DNA from 4 places in the Stenotrophomonas sp. NLF4-10 genome. Region 2 is predicted to be linked to each of the others. Evidence: predicted binding sites of a transcription regulator. Region 2 holds the regulator's gene; each other region holds the start of a gene.
The links. The regulator FliA, encoded in region 2, starts transcription of late flagellar genes. The targets are predictions, from matches to a motif close to TAAAGTTTNNCNNNCNNNGGCCGATAA.
Positions count from the first base shown of each region.

Region 1: the regulator FliA is predicted to act here: its motif matches at 1,776-1,802, upstream of MIC98_RS10870 (methyl-accepting chemotaxis protein).
Region 3: the regulator FliA is predicted to act here: its motif matches at 1,583-1,609, upstream of MIC98_RS10880 (chemotaxis protein CheW).
Region 4: the regulator FliA is predicted to act here: its motif matches at 1,722-1,748, upstream of MIC98_RS17060 (methyl-accepting chemotaxis protein).

Region 1 covers NZ_JAKSEE010000003.1:2,299,975-2,303,186, reverse strand. Annotated here, with positions in the region: gene MIC98_RS10870 (methyl-accepting chemotaxis protein) at 1-1,693, opposite strand, end outside; gene MIC98_RS10865 (methyl-accepting chemotaxis protein) at 1,893-3,212, opposite strand, start outside.
Region 2 covers NZ_JAKSEE010000003.1:1,944,937-1,948,148, reverse strand. Annotated here, with positions in the region: gene flhF (flagellar biosynthesis protein FlhF) at 1-163, shown strand, start outside; gene MIC98_RS09135 (MinD/ParA family protein) at 150-1,037, shown strand; gene MIC98_RS09130 (RNA polymerase sigma factor FliA) at 1,034-1,786, shown strand; gene cheY (chemotaxis response regulator CheY) at 1,800-2,192, shown strand; gene MIC98_RS09120 (protein phosphatase CheZ) at 2,192-2,812, shown strand; gene MIC98_RS09115 (chemotaxis protein CheA) at 2,817-3,212, shown strand, end outside.
Region 3 covers NZ_JAKSEE010000003.1:2,303,326-2,306,537, forward strand. Annotated here, with positions in the region: gene MIC98_RS10870 (methyl-accepting chemotaxis protein) at 1-535, shown strand, start outside; gene MIC98_RS10875 (flagellar brake protein) at 658-1,431, shown strand; gene MIC98_RS10880 (chemotaxis protein CheW) at 1,660-2,151, shown strand; gene MIC98_RS10885 (hypothetical protein) at 2,279-2,659, shown strand; gene MIC98_RS10890 (methyl-accepting chemotaxis protein) at 2,748-3,212, shown strand, end outside.
Region 4 covers NZ_JAKSEE010000003.1:2,306,902-2,310,113, reverse strand. Annotated here, with positions in the region: gene MIC98_RS17060 (methyl-accepting chemotaxis protein) at 1-1,637, opposite strand, end outside; gene MIC98_RS10890 (methyl-accepting chemotaxis protein) at 1,789-3,212, opposite strand, start outside.

The sequences.
Region 1 (3,212 bases), 360 kb from region 2:
GGGAGGCCACGCTGTGCGCGCCCTGCGCCAGCTGGTTGGCCTGCCGGGCATGCTCGGCGTTCTGGCGCACGGTGGAAGTGAGTTCCTCCATCGAGGCGGCGGTTTCTTCGAGGTTGGCGGCCTGTTGCTCGGTACGGCGCGACAGGTCGTTGTTGCCCGAGGCGATCTCGCCGGCGGCGGTGTTGATGCTGGACGCGGCGGTCTGGATGCGGTCGATGATGCCGGTGAGCTGGATGACCGTGGCGTTGGCGTCGTCGCGCATGCCGGCGAACACTCCACGGTAGTCGCCTTCCATCTGCACGGTGAGGTCGCCGTGCGAGAGCGCGCGCAACACGCCGGAAACCTGCTCGACGCTGCTGCCGATGGCCGCCAGCAGGCCGTTCAGCTGTTCGGAAATCTGCAGCAGGAAGCCGCTCTTGCCTTCCAGGGTGACGCGTCCGGACAGGTCGCCGCTGGCGGCCGCGGCGATGATGTCGCTGACCTCCTGCTCGATCTCCACTTCCGCGGTGCGGTCGTCCCATTCCACCACGTAGCCGATGCGGTTGCCGTCGGCGTCGGTCACCGGGTTGATGATCAGGCGCATGATGTGGTTGCCCACGTTGATCTGCGCGCTGTGGGTGCCGTGCAGCTCGCCCAGCAGCTTGCGCTGGTGCGCGGGCTGCTTGTGGAACATGTCGATGCTGCTGCCGACCAGTTTGTCCATGTCGAACTGCGGCAGGTCGCGGCGGATGTCCTGCTCGGCCTTGCCCAGCATCCCGAACAGCGGGCGGTTGGCGTAGATGATGGTGAGGTCGGCGTCGGCGATCATCACGCTGGTGGTGACGTCGTCCAGCGCGGTGCGGATGCGCAGGTCCTCGGCGGCGCGGGCGCGGTCCTGGTCGGCGCGCGCCTTCAACTGCACGATCATCTCGCCGATGGCGGCGTACATCTGCCCGATCTCGTCGCGCGAATGGTGGTCCACGCGCGCATCCAGCTCGCCGCGGGACACCGCCTGGATCGCGCCGAGCGCGCCGGACAGCGGGCGCAGGATGGAGCGGGCAATGAACCAGCACGACAGCAGTGCCGACAGCAGCACCAGCACGCCGGCCACGACCAGTACCTTGCTGAAGCTCCACGCGCGCGCGGCGATGTCGTCGGTGTATTCGCCGCTGCCGATGATCCAGCCCCAGCGCTTGTGCAGGCCGACGTAGGAAATTTTCTGCACCGAGCCATCGACGCCGGGCTTGGGCCAGGTGTAGTCGATGAAGCCGCCGCCGTGCTCGCGCCCCATCTTGACCATCTCGACGAAGATCTTCTTGCCGTCGGTACTGGTGGCGTCGGTCAGGTCCTTGCCGTTCAGCGCCGTCTGGTACGGGTGCATCAGCATGGTGGGGTGTTCGTCGTTCACCCACAGGTAGTCGCTGCCGTTGGCGCTGCGCAGCGATTCGATGGCGGCCAGCGCCTGTTGCCGGGCGTCCTCGTCGCTCAGCTCGCCGGCCTCGGCGCGGTCGGCGTAGCGGTTGGCCAGCGCCAGCGCCGCCTCCACGCGGGTGTGCAGCATCTGGCGTTCGTTGTGGATCAGCTCGTCATGGTTGCGCTTGGCGGTGACCACGCACAGGGCCACGATCCCGGCGGCGAGGATGCCCAGCATCAGCAGGAATTTCCGCCGCAGCGGCATGTCGCTGAAGACGCGCGAAAGCGCATGACCGTTCATCAGGCTGTCCCCTCTTCGTTGCCGTGCGGGATGGCATCATCCTGTCATCGCCGGGTCACGGGATGTCCAGCATTCTGCCGGGTTATCGGCGCCGGCAGCGGTATCTGTAGGGGGAGCGGGAGCGATCACTGCATGCCGGCACGCGAGGCTGCGGGCCGGCCTGGTGCCCGGCCGAAAGGCCGGGCGGGGCTCGCGGAGTTCAGAACTCCTGCCAGCCTTCGTCGCCGGCCGTGACCGGCTCGATGCTGCGGACGGGAGCCGGACGCGCGGGCGCAGGCCTGGCGGCGGCCTTGGCCTTGCCGGTGTTCTTGCGGGTATTGCCGGCGGCCGGCCCGGTGGCGAGGCGGAACAGGGCGACGGCCTCGGCCAATTGCGCGGCCTGTTCTTCCATCGAACGGGCGGCGGCAGTGGCTTCCTCGACCAGCGCGGCGTTCTGCTGGGTGGTCTCGTCCATCTGGGTGACGGTCTGGTTGACCTGCTCGATGCCGACGCTCTGCTCCTGCGAGGCGGCGGAGATCTCGGCCATGATGTCGGTGACGCGCTGCACCGAGCTGACGATTTCGCCCATCGTGCTACCGGCCTGGTGCACCAGCTGCGAGCCATCGGCGACCTTGCCGACCGAATCCTCGATCAGGCCCTTGATCTCCTTGGCGGCGCCGGCCGAACGCTGGGCCAGCGTGCGTACCTCGCTGGCGACCACGGCGAAGCCGCGGCCCTGTTCGCCGGCGCGCGCGGCTTCCACCGCAGCGTTGAGCGCAAGGATGTTGGTCTGGAAGGCGATGCCGTCGATGACGCTGATGATGTCGGCGATCTTCTTCGAGGAGGCCTCGATGGCCGACATGGTGGTGACCACCTGTCCGACGATCTCGCCGCCCTGCGAGGCCACGCCGTGCGCGCCCTGCGCCAGCTGGTTGGCCTGGCGTGCGTGTTCGGCGTTCTGGCGCACCGTGGAGGTCAGTTCCTCCATCGAGGCGGCGGTTTCTTCCAGATTGGCCGCCTGCTGCTCGGTGCGGCGCGACAGGTCGTTGTTGCCCGAGGCGATCTCGCCGGCGGCGGTGTTGATGCTGGACGCGGCACCCTGGATGCGGCCGACGATGGTGGTCAGCTGTGCGACGGTGGCGTTGGCGTCGTCGCGCATCGTCGCGAACACCCCCTCGAAGTCGCCCTCCATGCGCAAGGTCAGGTCGCCGTTGGCGATGGCCCGCAGCAGGCCGGAAACCTGGCCGAGGTTGTCGTCGGTGGTCTGCATCAGCCGGTTGAGGCTGAGCATGATCTCGCGGAAGTCGTACTGGTAGCCATCGGCATCGCCGCGCTGGCTGAAGTCGCCGCGGGCGGCGGCATCGCCGAGCTGGCGGATGCCCTGGCTGATCGCGCTCAGGTTGCGCTTGATCGTGGTCATGGTCTCGGTGATCTCGGCCTTCTCGCCGGGCAGTTCCGGCATGTCCTGGCTGAAATCGCCGATGGCGTAGCGCTGCGCCAGCGCGATGATCTGCATCTTGGTGGCGATGTGCTTGGCGAC
Region 2 (3,212 bases):
AGTGGATCACCATTTGCCGATCACGTGGGTGACGGATGGGCAGGATGTGCCGGAAGATCTGCACCGGGCCTCGGCGGCCAATCTGGTACTTCGCCTTGAAGATTTGCGCCGAGCGGCCGATATGCCATGCAGTACTCCGGAGTTGACCGATGCCGTCGCGTGAATACGCCAAACTGACCAACGCCTTCCCGCTGTCGGCCACCCGCCTGCAGCCGGCCGGGCCGGTGCGCACCATCGCGGTGACCGGCGGCAAGGGCGGCGTGGGCAAGACCAACGTCTCGGCCAACCTGGCCGTGGCGCTGGCCGGCATGGGCAAGCGCACCCTGCTGCTGGACGCCGACCTGGGCCTGGCCAACATCGACGTCATCCTCGGCCTGCAGCCGAAGAACACCCTGGCCGACCTGGTCGCCGGCCGCTGCACGCTGGAAGAAGTGATCATCGAAGGCCCCGGCGGCGTGCTGGTGGTGCCGGCCGCATCCGGCCGCCGGCACATGGCCGAGCTGCAGCCGGCCGAGCACGTCGGCCTGGTCAACGTGTTCTCCGAGCTGGAACGCGACTTGGACGTGATGATCATCGACACCGCCGCCGGCATCACCGACAGCGTGCTGACCTTCTGCCAGGCCGCGCAGGACACCGTGGTGGTGGTCTGCGACGAACCAGCGTCCATCACCGACGCCTACGCGCTGATCAAGGTGCTTTCGCGCGAGCGCGGCGTGGACCGCATGCAGGTGGTGGCCAACATGGTGCGCGACCCCAACGAGGGCCGCGTGCTGTACGAGAAGCTGGTGCGGGTCTGCGACAAGTTCCTCGCCGACGTCTCGCTGAACTACCTGGGCTGCGTGCCGCAGGACGACTGGCTGCGGCTGTCGGTGCAGCGCCAGCAGCCGGTGGTCAAGCTGTACCCGGCCTCGCCGGCGGCGCAGGCCATCCAGGAGATCGCCCGCCGCACCGCGCGCTGGCAGGCGCCCACCGAGCCGCGCGGCGGCGTCGAGTTCTTCCTCGAGCGCATCCTGCAGCAGCGCGGGGTGGCCACATGAAACCCGCGGCCGCCGCCCACTACCGCGAAGTGCAGCGCGCCAGCGCCAACGACGTCATCGTCCGCCACTCGGACCTGGTGCGGCGCATCGCCCACCACCTGGCCGCGCGGCTGCCGGCCAGCGTCGAGATCGACGACCTGATCCAGGCCGGCATGATGGGCCTGATCGAGGCCTCGCGCAGCTACGACGCCGAACAGGGCGCCTCCTTCGAAACCTATGCCTCGATCCGCATCCGCGGCTCGATGATCGACGAGATCCGCCGTGGCGACTGGGTGCCGCGCTCGGTGCACCGCCGCGCCCGCGACGCCGCCGCCACCATCCGCCGGCTGGAGCAGGAAACCGGCCGCGCCGCCAGCGCCAGCGAAGTGGCCGAGGCGATGGAGATGCCGCTGCCGGACTACCTGCGGCTGATCGAGGACGCCGCGCGCGGCCAGGTGCTGAGCCTGGAATCGCGCATCGAGGACCAGGGCGAACTGGACACCCCGACCAGCGGCGGCCCGACCCCGCAGCAGATGCTCGAACGCAGCCAGTTCGGCGAGGAGCTGGGCAAGGCCATCGCCGTGCTGCCCGAACGCGAGCAGCTGGTGCTGTCGCTGTACTACGAGCAGGAACTGAACCTGAAGGAGATCGGCGCGGTGCTCGGCGTGAGCGAGTCGCGCGTCTGCCAGATCCACGGCCAGGCCATGCTGCGCCTGCGCGGCCGGCTGAAGATTTTCGAGGCGGCCGACGCCGGCCTCGACGAACCATGAAGAGGAACACCTTTTGAACAAGAACATGCGGATCCTGATCGTCGACGACTTCTCGACCATGCGGCGCATCGTCAAGAACCTGCTGGGCGACCTGGGCTTCACCAACACCGCCGAAGCCGAGGACGGTCACGCCGCGCTGGCGCTGCTCAACAGCCAGCCGTTCGATTTCGTGGTCACCGACTGGAACATGCCGGTGATGACCGGCATCGAGCTGCTCAAGGCGATCCGCGCCGATGTCCGGCTCAAGACCCTGCCGGTGCTGATGGTCACCGCCGAGGCCAAGCGCGAGCAGATCATCGAGGCCGCGCAGAACGGCGTGAACGGCTACATCATCAAGCCGTTCACCGCGCAGACCCTGCAGGAGAAGCTGGGCAAGATCTTCGAGCGGCTGGGGGCCAGCGCCTGATGAACGCCTCCGCGGGCACCGCAAACGAAAGGGCCCTGCTGGCGCAACGCCTGCAGGACGCGCTGACGGCACTGGAAAGCGGCGACGAAACCGGCTGGCGCCGGGAAATTGACGCCCTTGCCGCGGCGCGCGAGAAACCGATGGTGGCCGGGCTCGGCCGGCTGGCGCGCGAGCTGGGCAAGGCGCTGGGCGAACTGCCGACGCTGCCGTCCGAGGCCGGCGAGCTGACCGATGCCTGCGCGCGCCTGGACCACGTGGTGGAGATGACCGAAAAGGCCACCCACCGCACCCTCGACCTGGCCGAGGAATGCCGCACCCTGACCGCGCACCTGCACGAAGGCGCGCTGCCGGCCGAGGAACAGCAGCAGGTGCTGGACCGCATCCGCCACAACCTGACCGAGATCGCCCTGACCCAGAGCTACCAGGACCTGACCGGGCAGATCATCCGCCGCGTGGTCGGCATCGTCCGCCGCGTGCACGAGGGCTTCGGCGCGCTCGGCCTGCCGCCGCCGGAAAACGAGAGCCGCGACGGCCTGGCCGGCCCCGCCGTCACCGGGCTGGACCGCCACGCCGTTTCCCAGAACGACGCCGACGACCTGCTCTCCGACCTGGGGCTGTGACGCCATGAGCGCCTTCGACGAGGACATCGCCGCCGACTTCATCCTCGAGGCCCAGGAAATTCTGGACCGCCTCGGCGAGCAGCTGGTGACGCTGGAGCAGGCGCCGCAGGACGGCGACCAGCTCAACGCGGTGTTCCGTGGCTTCCACACGCTCAAGGGCGGCGCCGGCTTCCTCGGCATCAACGCGATGGTCGAACTGTGCCACGCCGCCGAGGAAACCCTGGGCATGGCGCGCTCGGGCAAGGCGGTATTGCAGGCGCACCACTTCGACGCCGCGCAGCAGTCGCTGGACTGGCTGCAGGCCATGCTCGACGCCGTTTCCGCCGGCACCGAACCGGAGCACGCGCCGCCGGCGCTGATCGCCCTGTTCGACGTCGACGCGGTCCCGGCCGCCGCCCCG
Region 3 (3,212 bases), 360 kb from region 2:
AGCCGCGCGCGCCGGCGAACAGGGTCGTGGTTTCGCCGTGGTCGCCAGCGAGGTACGCACGCTGGCGCAGCGCAGTGCCGGCGCGGCCAAGGAGATCAAGGGCCTGATCGAGGATTCGGTCGGCAAGGTCGCCGACGGCTCGCAACTGGTGCACCAGGCCGGCAGCACGATGGGCGAGATCGTCACCTCGGTGCAGCGGGTGACCGACATCATGGCCGAGATCTCCGCCGCCTCGCAGGAACAGAGCGCCGGCATCGAGCAGGTCAACCAGACCGTCACCCAGATGGACGAGACCACCCAGCAGAACGCCGCGCTGGTCGAGGAAGCCACTGCCGCCGCCCGTTCGATGGAGGAACAGGCCAACCAGCTGGCCGAGGCCGTGGCCCTGTTCCGCACCCGCAGCGCATCGGCGCCGGCATCGGCAAGCCCGAAGCCGGCGCCACGACCGGCAACCGCCCCCCTTCTTCCACCCGCCGCGGCAGCCACGGTCATCGAGCCGGTGGCCGCCGACAACGACGACTGGCAGGAGTTCTAGACCACGCCGACCGGCAGCCCGCGTGGCCCTCCCCTAAAGAGCCACGCCGAACCGCCGATACCCCTTGATGGCCTGCGCGGTCCGCCGCTGCCCGGTGTCTGTCTTCACCTGTTCCAGAGATCATGTCCGAGCACGAACCCACGGAATCCTCGCAAACCTCGTTCGACGGCAACCTGTATGCCGACGAGAAGTACATGGTCCGCAACCGGCGGCAGATTCGCATGCTGATGCAGGCGCTGATCGACCAGCGCGCCACCCTCAGCGCGCACCCGGACGGGCGCGAGCAGTCCTTCCCCAGCGCGGTGCTGGAAGTGGACGAGGACGGCGTGCTGCTCGACGGCAGCCCGATGCCGGCGGTCAACCGCAGCGCCGCCAACGCCGGCTTCCTGCTCTGCTTCGCGCAGGTGGACAAGGTGATGGTGCGCTTCCGCGTGGAGCAGCCGCAGCAGCAGGAACAAGGCGGGCACGTCGCCTTCCGGGTGGAACTGCCGGAGGAGCTCTACCACCTGCAACGGCGCGAGCTGTACCGGCTGGAGACGCCGGTCGGCGACTCGCCGTGGTGCAGCGTCCCCGACCCGGCCGGCGGCGAGCCGCTGCGCTGGCGCGCGGTCGACATCAGCGCCGGCGGCATCGCCCTGCTGCTGCCGGCCGAGCAGCAGGTGTTCAAGCTGCAGCAGCGCCATGCCGGCTGCTTGCTGGAACTGCCCGACGGCACCGCGATCACCACCAACCTGGTGGTCTGCAGCCTGGTCACGCGCAAGCAGGCCAACGGCGTCGAGCAGGAGCGCGTGGGGCTGCGCTTCGAGGCGCTGCCGCGTGGCGCCGACGCCGCCATCCAGCGCTACATCTTCCGCATCGACCGCGAGCGCAAGGCACGCCTGAACGGCGATGGCTGAAAATCCCCGCCCTTCGTGCCCGCGGAGCCGAAGGAACGGCACACCCACCGTAGGTGCCGGGCTTGTGCTTGCATCCCTTTTCGGGACAGGCACGGGACTCTGCCGGTAAAGCCTCATGCGGGGCAAGCCCCGCATCTACGGGATTCGCCCCTAAAGTCCCGGCCATCCCGGCCGATATCCGCTGTGTCAGCTCTCCGCACCGGCAGCCCGCCAGGACCAGGAACCACCATGAACGATACTTCCACCACTGCCGCCGGCACGGGCGGCGAATACCTCAGCTTCACCCTCGGCAACGAGCACTACGGCGTGGACATCCTCAAGGTGCAGGAGATCCGCGGCTACGACGCGGTCACCCGCGTGCCCGACGCGCCGGACTACATCAAGGGCGTGATCAACCTGCGCGGCACCATCGTGCCGGTCATCGACCTGCGCCTGAAGCTGCGCCTGGAGCAGGCCCGCTACGACGCCTTCACCGTGATGATCGTGCTCAACATGGAGGACCGGGTGGTCGGCATCGTGGTGGACAGCGTCTCGGACGTGATCCCGCTCAGCGCCGAGCAGATCCGCCCCAAGCCGGAGTTCGGCGCCGCGGTGGACACCCGCTTCATCTCCGGCATCGGCACCCAGGACGAGCGCATGCTGATCCTGCTCGACATCGAGACGCTGCTGGACACCGCCGACCTCGGCCAGATCACGACCGGCGACGAAGTCGCCGCCTGACCGCACTGCGAAACGCATCACACTTCCAAGCATCCCGCTTTCAGCACGGACGGTTGCGGCCGATACGGATCGCGTGCCCGGCGCCTGGCCGGACGAACCAGACCCAAACCCTCCCGGAGTAAAACAGATGTCCAAGTCCCTCATTTCGCTGATGTCCGCGGCCCTGCTGGCAAGCGTTTCGCTGGCCGCCGCCGCCGACGAGATGATCCCGCCGGAAACCGCCACCCGTTTCGTCGGCAAGGACGGCATGGTCTGCGGCAAGGTCGAGAAGGCCCGCTACGCCGAAGGCTCCGAAGGCCAGCCGACCTTCCTGCACATGGGCGGCGCCTTCCCGCGCCACACCTTCTCGGCGCGCATCCCCGGCTCGGCCCGCGGCAGCTTCAGCTTCGACCTGCTGACGCTGGAAGGCAAGACCGTGTGCGCGATCGGCAAGATCGCCCGCGACGCCTCGCGCGCCGAGATCGAGGTCACCTCGCCGTCCAACCTGAAGCTGGCCAACATCAAGTAACCCGCACCCCCGTACCTCGCCACGCCGGCCCGGCCGGCGCTGGCCCCCGCCCAGCTCGCCGGGGAATGCCGCAGGAGACAACGCACCCATGCAGTGGATCAAGAACCTCAAACTGATGCCGAAGCTGATGCTCACCTTCGGCGTCGTCCTGTTGGTGATGCTCATCCAGGGCGTCGTTGCCTACCGCGGGCTGTCATCGCTGAACAGCGTCACCGAGAACCTCGGGCAGCAGCGGATGGAAAGCATCCGCCTGGCCGGCGAGCTCAACTCGCTGGTCAGCGAATACCGCAACACCTCCTACCAGAGCCTGGTGCGCGCCAGCGACGAAGTGAAGGCCGACGCGCGCAAGCGCACCGTGGAACTGCGTGGGGAGATCGACAAGGCCATCGCCCAGTACTCCAAGCTGATCGACGACGCCCAGCAGCGCAAGCTGTTCGACACCTTCACCGCCGACTGGAAGGCCGCGCTGGCGTCCTACGACAGCGTCAACGAGATGCTGGAGCTGGAGCTGCCGGACGACGCCATCGACACCTTCGTCGGCGAAACCCGCAAC
Region 4 (3,212 bases), 360 kb from region 2:
TTCTTCGAGGAGGCCTCGATGGCCGACATGGTGGTGACCACCTGTCCGACGATCTCGCCGCCCTGCGAGGCCACGCCCTGCGCGCCCTGCGCCAGCTGGTTGGCCTGGCGTGCGTGTTCGGCGTTCTGGCGCACGGTGGAGGTCAGTTCCTCCATCGAGGCGGCGGTTTCTTCGAGGTTGGCGGCCTGCTGCTCGGTACGGCGCGACAGGTCGTTGTTGCCCTGCGCGATTTCCGAGGCGGCGGTGTTGATGCTGGATGCGGCGCCCTGGATGCGGCCGACGATGGAGGTCAGCTGCGCGACGGTGGCGTTGGCGTTGTCGCGCATCGTCGCGAATACGCCACGGAAATCGCCTTGCATGCGTATGGTGAGGTCGCCGCGGGCGATGGCCTGCAGCAGCGTGGAAATCTGCGACAGGTTGCCGTCGGTGGTGTCGATCATGGTGTTGAGGTTGTGCACCATGTCGTGGAAGTCGAACTCGAAGCGGCCTTCGTCGCCGCGCTGGCTGAAGTCGCCGGCGGCCGCGGCGCCGCTCAGGCGCTTGATCTCTTCGCTGATGGCGCCGAGGTTGCGCTTGATGGTGGCCATCGTCTCGGTGATCCCGGCCTTCTCGCCCGGCAGCTGCGGCATGTCGCGGCTGAGGTCGCCGATGGCGTAGCGCTGGGCCAGCTCGATGACCTGCGTTTCCATGTCGATGTGGCCGGCCACCAATTGGTTGGTGCCGGTGACCATCACCCCGTAGTCGCCGGGGAAGGCGGCCGCGTCCATGCGGTAGCTGGTGAAGCCGGCTTCATGGCGGCTTTCCATTTCGCGCTGCGCGGCGATCACCGCCTGCAGCTGTTCCTGCATGCGGCGCATGCTGCCCAGCAACTGGCCGGGTTCGTCGCGCGAGGTCTGGCGGATGTCGTTGTCCAGCCGGCCGCGGGCGATGGCGTCGGCGGTGGCGGTCGCCTGGCGCAGCGGGATGACGATGCGCTGGCCGATCAACCAGCCGAGGATGAACAGCAGTACCACCAGGACGCCGCCTGCCAGGGTCATGATGCCGGTGAACCGCCATGCCTGGGCCTGCACGTCGTCCATGTAGACGCCGGTGGCGACCACCCAGTTCCACGGCTGGTAGATGCGGGCATAGGCCATCTTCAGCACCGGCTTGTCGCCATGCCCGGGCTTGGCCCAGTGGTAGGTGGTGTAGCCGTCGCCGTGCCTGACCGACTCCAGCTGGTCATGGAACAGGCGGTCGCCGTGCTCGGTGCGGTAGTCCTTCAGGTCCTGCCCGACCAGGTCCTTCCGCAACGGATGCATCAGCATCCTGTTGTCGGTGTCCAGGACGTAGAAGTAGTTGTCGTTGTCGTCCGTGTGCAGGGTGCCGAGCGTGGCCAGCGCCTGCCGTTGCGCCTCATCCTGCGACAGCGCGCCGTCCTGCGCCTGCTTCCGGTAGCTGTCGAGCACGCTGTTGGCCAGCTGCACGCGGATGTCCAGCGCGATCTGCCGGGTCTTGTTGACGTCCAGGTACTGGAAGCGCGCGGCGATGACGGCGACGGCGATCACGCCGATCGCGCTGAGCAGGGTCAGCACGATCAGCTTGCGCTGGACGGACAGGTTGGCGAGGGCGCGCGACAGCGATTGGAGGATATTCATTTGGGAGCGGGCGACGGGCAATGGGGCGGTTGGCAAGGGCGGCATGGCCAACCGACGGCATGCAACCGGGAGCTTCCCAAGCCGTTATCGGCAGGGGGCGGCGATAGTTGAGAAAAACCCCGGCCGGGGCCGGGGTTTTCGGTGGGTTGGATCAGAATTCCTGCCAGTCGGATTCGGCCTCTTCCAGCACCGGAATCTTTTCTGCGCTGCGTGGGCGCGTACTGGCGGGGATGTCGAAGGAAGCGGCTTCGGCAACGGCCGGTGCCGGCCTGGCCGCGCTTGCGGCAGGCGCCGGCGCCGGTGCGTCCTCCTGTTCCTCCAGGCGGAACAGGGCCACGGCCTCGGCCAGGTGCGCGGCCTGCTCTTCCATCGAACGGGCGGCGGCGGTGGCTTCCTCGACCAGCGCGGCGTTCTGCTGGGTGGTCTCGTCCATCTGGGTGACGGTCTGGTTGACCTGCTCGATGCCGGCGCTCTGTTCCTGCGAAGCCGCCGAAATCTCGGCCATGATGTCGGTCACGCGCTGCACCGAGCTGACGATCTCGCCCATCGTGGTGCCGGCGCGGTGTACCAGCTGCGAGCCTTCGCTGACCTTGCCGACCGAGTCCTCGATCAGCTCCTTGATCTCCTTGGCGGCGCCGGCCGAACGCTGGGCCAGCGTGCGCACCTCCGAGGCGACCACCGCGAAGCCGCGGCCTTGTTCCCCTGCACGCGCGGCTTCCACCGCGGCGTTCAATGCGAGGATGTTGGTCTGGAAGGCGATGCCGTCGATGACGCTGATGATGTCGGCGATCTTCTTCGAGGAGGCCTCGATGGCCGACATGGTGGTGACCACCTGGCCGACTACCTGACCACCCTGCGAGGCGACGTCGGCCGCGCCCTGCGCAAGCTGGTTGGCCTGCCGTGCGTGCTCGGCGTTCTGACGCACGGTGGAGGTCAGTTCCTCCATCGACGCGGCGGTTTCCTCCAGGTTGGCGGCCTGCTGCTCGGTACGGCGCGACAGGTCGTTGTTGCCCGAGGCGATCTCGCCGGCAGCAGTATTTATCGACACGGTGGACTGCTTGATGCGGCCGACGATGTCGGTCAGCTGCTCGGCGGTGGCGTTGGCGTCGTCGCGCATGCGGGCGAACACGCCGTGGAAGTCGCCGTTCATGCGTGCGGTGAGGTCGCCCTGGGCGATGGCCTGCATCAGGGTGGAAACCTCGCCCAAGCTGCGGTCGGTGCTCTCCATCATGGTGTTGATGTTGTGCACCATTTCGAGGAACTCGTGCTCGAAGCGGCTCTCGTCGCCACGCAGGCTGAAGTCGCCGTTGGCCGCCGCGCCGCTCAGCTGGCGGATCTCGTGGCTGATGGCGGTGAGGTTGCGCTTGATGGTGGCCATCGTCTCGGTGATCTCGGCCTTCTCGCCCGGCAGCGGCGGCATGTCGCGGCTGAAGTCGCCGACGGCGTAGCGCTGGGCCAGCTCGACGATCTGCATCTTCACGTCGATGTGGCCGGCCACCAGCTGGTTGGTGCCGGCGACCATCACCCCGTAGTCGCCGGGGAAGGGGGCGGCGTCCATGCGGTAGCTGATGATGC